DNA from 2 places in the Alteribacillus bidgolensis genome. Region 1 is predicted to be linked to the other one. Evidence: a T-box and tRNA genes for the amino acid it is inferred to sense, from the RefSeq annotation. Region 1 holds a T-box; the other holds one or more tRNA genes.
What was found. The T-box of region 1 lies ahead of tyrS (tyrosine--tRNA ligase). A T-box ahead of a tRNA ligase gene usually reads a tRNA of that ligase, here a tRNA-Tyr.
Positions count from the first base shown of each region.

Region 1 (2,194 bases):
GCAATGACTGATCAAACTTTTCGAAGGTGATTTCTTTTCTTATTGGACAGAGAGTCAAAAAACCTGGAACCCAATGAAACGGTCCCAGGCTGTTTTTTTACTTGTATTGAATTAAGAAGTATTTCTTTTTCCCGCGGCGAATGATAGTAAAGGCATCGTCAATTTTGTCCTCTTGACTTATCACTTTGTCTAACTCTTGGCAGCGATCCCCATTAATGTAAACCGCTCCGTTTTTTATATCTTCTCTTGCCTGCCGTTTGGAAGAGGTTATTTTCGCTTCCACTAATAAATCGATTAGACCCTTCTCATCTTCTTCTACGACATGGGCAGGCACATCTTTAAATCCCTGTTTTACTTCTTCAGCAGATAATTCTTTTAAGTCCCCTCCGCCAAATAATGCTTGGGAAATATGCTGTGCCTGACGAAGTGCGTTTTCTCCATGCACAAAGCAGGTTACCTCTTCAGCAAGTCTGCGATGCGCTTTTCGTTCTTCTGGGTGTGTTTCCAGCTCTTTCTCTAACTCCTCTATTTCTGCATCATCTAGAAATGTAAAGTATTTTATAAATTTTATCACATCGCGGTCATCGGTGTTAATTAGAAATTGATAAAATTCGTACGGAGATGTTTTATCAGGATCCAGCCAGACTGCCCCACCTTCTGTCTTTCCAAATTTCGTACCATCTGCTTTTGTTACGAGTGGTATCGTAAATCCGTATGCATCAGGCTGTTCTCCTTCTTCTCCGCCTTTTATCCGGCGAATCAGCTCAAGCCCTGCGGTAATGTTTCCCCATTGGTCACTGCCGCCTATTTGAAGCTGACATCCTTTTTCTTTATTTAAATGATAAAAATCCAAAGACTGCAAAATTTGATAGCTGAATTCTGTAAATGAAATACCGGACTGAATCCGTGATTCCACCGATTCTTTGGCAAGCATATAATTTAAACCAAAATGTTTCCCTACATCTCTTAAAAAGGAAACGACACTCATGTTCCCAATCCAGTCATAGTTGTTTACTACCTCAGCTTTGTCCCCGCCTTCAAAATCAAGGTACTTTTGGAGCTGTCCTTTAATTCGGTCACTATACATCCGTACAACGTCTTCCTCATTTAATGTCCGTTCCGCTTTTTTCCCGCTTGGATCACCAATTAATCCAGTAGCTCCTCCAACAAGGGCAAGCGGCTTATGCCCAGCTAATTGAAAGCGGCGCAGCGTTATGATGGTAAGCAGATGCCCGATGTGAAGACTGTCCCCTGTTGGATCGAAACCGCAATACATTGTTATCTGTTTTTCATTCAACAAATTGTTTAGCCCATCTCTATCTGTTACTTGATTAATTAAGCCTCTGAATTCTAAGTCTTTTAAAATATCCACAATCTTTCTCTCCTTTTTTATGAAATAACAAATGCTAAGAAAAGTTTAGAAATCTAGTCCTAGCAGAAATCAAAAAAATAAAAAACGCCCCTTCCATCTTAAGAAGGGACGATTATATCGCGGTACCACCCTTGTTGAAAGCAAAATACTTTCCACTTGGTTAAAATAACGGAAGTATCCGTCTTTCTTATCATAAAACTTGCATTTATAATAAGAAAGAAGCTCGAGAACGTAATTCGCATAATTCCTATGTACCGGCTTCCAGCAGCCGCCGGCTCTCTGTATACAGGGAGGAATAACGCTACTTCAATCCTTCAACACTTATGTTTATTTAATTCTAGACTATATATCTTTTATCATATTTGCGTTATTGATGTCAACGATTAGGTAGAAAATAAGGAAAACGCATAGGAAGCTCGTTTCGCTTATGCTATAATATCGGTGAAGTTTAGGGGGAATTATACATGCGTGATTTTTTTGAAAAACTAAATATTAAGCTCGATAATGTGAAAAATCATTCCTTTGTAAAAGGAATTAATATCACATCCCAGGTTTTTTGGAATCTTTTATTAATAGCAGCAGTGTTGATGGTAATGCTTGCTCTATTCGTTGGAGGAGCAGGTGCAGGCTATTTCGTATCATTAGTGGAAGATCAAGAAGCATACAGCAAGGAAGAGTTTGAACAAAAAGTCTATAATTATGAAGAGGTCAGTGATATATATTTTGATGATGATCAATATCTCGGAAAAATACCATCTGATCTTGAACGGAAAGAACGATCACTTGATGAAATGTCAGAACACCTTATTCATGCAGTAATAT
Region 1 is NZ_KZ614149.1:2,114,783-2,116,976, forward strand. Features, by position in the region: gene tyrS (tyrosine--tRNA ligase) at 98-1,372, opposite strand; T-box leader at 1,474-1,699, opposite strand; gene CEF16_RS10570 (transglycosylase domain-containing protein) at 1,837-2,194, shown strand, end outside.

Region 2 (2,194 bases), 1.3 Mb from region 1:
ATTCCTGGTTCCTTGTCTTTTTATCTATGGGATCCAGCAGGCAAAAACTATACACAATTAACTCACCAGCTTATTCAGCTTGCTTTAAAACGAAAGCGCGAACGAGATAAGCTGACATTCTCGATTGACTCTAACCTTTTCTCTCTGCAAAGCGCAGAAGGAGTAAAAGGTGGATCTAAGTCGAATAAACCAAATGCATAGTATTTAATAAAGAAACCGTCCGAACGAAAGGGGCGGTTTCTTTATTGCACTTTTATTTTTGGTAAAAAGTAAAGAAAACGAGGAAAATCAACGGACAGAACGTATTTTTACGCGATGTGAGGGCTTTTACGACCAGGATAGAACGTTCACAAACGATGCAGAAGGTTCTTTTGGTTTGTCGCCAAAAGACTTTGCCTCTTAAGGCATTGGTTGCATCAGCGTTTCCTTGTTTGGGCGTTTTTAGTAGACTTCCTTAATCTTAACCGGTATTCCTTTTTCAGGTGCTTGCAATTTCTTAGAGAAGGGAAGGATATTCATTTCAGGACAAACGACCTTTCTTATGTAGTGCAATAGATGTATTAAAAATAACTTCTAAAAAAATTAAAAAAAAACCTTGCAACAATTTAATGCATTAAGATATAATATCATATGTCAGCAAGAGAGGGAGCTTTTTCTTGTAAATGCGGCCCGTTGGTCAAGTGGTTAAGACACCGCCCTTTCACGGCGGTAACAGGGGTTCGAATCCCCTACGGGTCACCATTATTTTTCATTTTACATACAGAAAACCGTTGACAAAAATCCAATGGTTTGTTTAAATAGAACGGTGCCTTACTTAATTGGAGGGGTAGCGAAGTTGGCCAAACGCGGCAGACTGTAAATCTGCTCCCTCTGGGTTCGGCGGTTCGAGTCCGTCCCCCTCCACCATTTATTTAAAATTTGTAATATAGGACAAACTATTGTACAATATTCTTTAGCTGCTTACTTAACGAGTTTTACGAGGATTAGCGAACCGTAAACCTCAATGAATAACATCCCTGTAGGTTTGCGAGGAGCAGTGATGCGAACATGACGCACGAGCACAAAGCATCATTGAATGATCATCAATCATGTTTATTTTTGATCTTCACGAAGTGCTGGACAAAAATAAAGAACGCTTCATTACCATAAGACAACAATAATGAAGTAGCGTAAAACTAATAATAAGAGCCATTAGCTCAGTTGGCAGAGCATCTGACTTTTAATCAGAGGGTCGGAGGTTCGAATCCTCCATGGCTCACCATTAACCGTAAAATAATTACATAATATAACCTTTTCGGACGCGGAAGTAGTTCAGTGGTAGAACACTACCTTGCCAAGGTAGGGGTCGCGGGTTCGAATCCCGTCTTCCGCTCCATTATGCGGGTGTAGTTTAGTGGTAAAACCTCAGCCTTCCAAGCTGATGTCGTGGGTTCGATTCCCATCACCCGCTCCATTCCATATATACATATTGGGGCCTTAGCTCAGCTGGGAGAGCGCCTGCCTTGCACGCAGGAGGTCAGCGGTTCGATCCCGCTAGGCTCCACCATTAATAGTTAATATTTGAATCACAGTGCGGAAACTGTGGTTTTTTTGTGCTCAGATGAGGCAAGATGTTAAGGGTGAAAGACAGTTTATGCCTTAAGACTCGGTGGAGTGCCAAGTCTTAAGGGCCTAACGCATATTCCCGTAAAATTCTTCGACTTGTTCGTAAATCGATAGCAATTCATATAGAACAATTAGTTCTGGCGGGAAATGGGTGGGATGCTGATTATTATTTTTGGTAATTTCCTCATTTTCTTCCCAAAACAATTCCATTAAGTGACGTACTTGTTTGTGATGAATTGGCTGATCGTAATAAGAATCGCTTTTCATGCTTTCGGCTAAATGACGAACCGCTTTCATAATCACCGTTCTCTCTTCAGCTGACCAGGAAATGGTTTCTAAAGGTGTATTAAGTAAATTGCCCATGTGGTAACGAATTAAACGAAGCCGTACTAATTGATACTGGGCAAGGTGGAACAAATCTCTTTCATTACCAGCCAGAGGATGAAATTTTGATTCTTCTTTTTGAAAGCGTACCAATGTTTCTGTTTTATGCAGCTTTTTATCTAATTGATCCAATAACTCTTTTTGGCTGCTGACGTCCTTTTGATCTTTTTCTAGAGCTTTTTTAAAAACCTTATCAATAGCAGTT
Region 2 is NZ_KZ614149.1:3,447,362-3,449,555, forward strand. Features, by position in the region: gene CEF16_RS17095 (D-alanine--D-alanine ligase family protein) at 1-201, shown strand, start outside; tRNA gene CEF16_RS17100 (tRNA-Glu) at 667-741, shown strand; tRNA gene CEF16_RS17105 (tRNA-Tyr) at 821-906, shown strand; tRNA gene CEF16_RS17110 (tRNA-Lys) at 1,186-1,261, shown strand; tRNA gene CEF16_RS17115 (tRNA-Gly) at 1,301-1,375, shown strand; tRNA gene CEF16_RS17120 (tRNA-Gly) at 1,380-1,453, shown strand; tRNA gene CEF16_RS17125 (tRNA-Ala) at 1,471-1,546, shown strand; gene CEF16_RS17130 (aromatic acid exporter family protein) at 1,672-2,194, opposite strand, start outside.
Region 2: it has a tRNA-Tyr gene. The T-box ahead of tyrS (tyrosine--tRNA ligase) is inferred to sense a tRNA for this amino acid. The anticodon was not compared.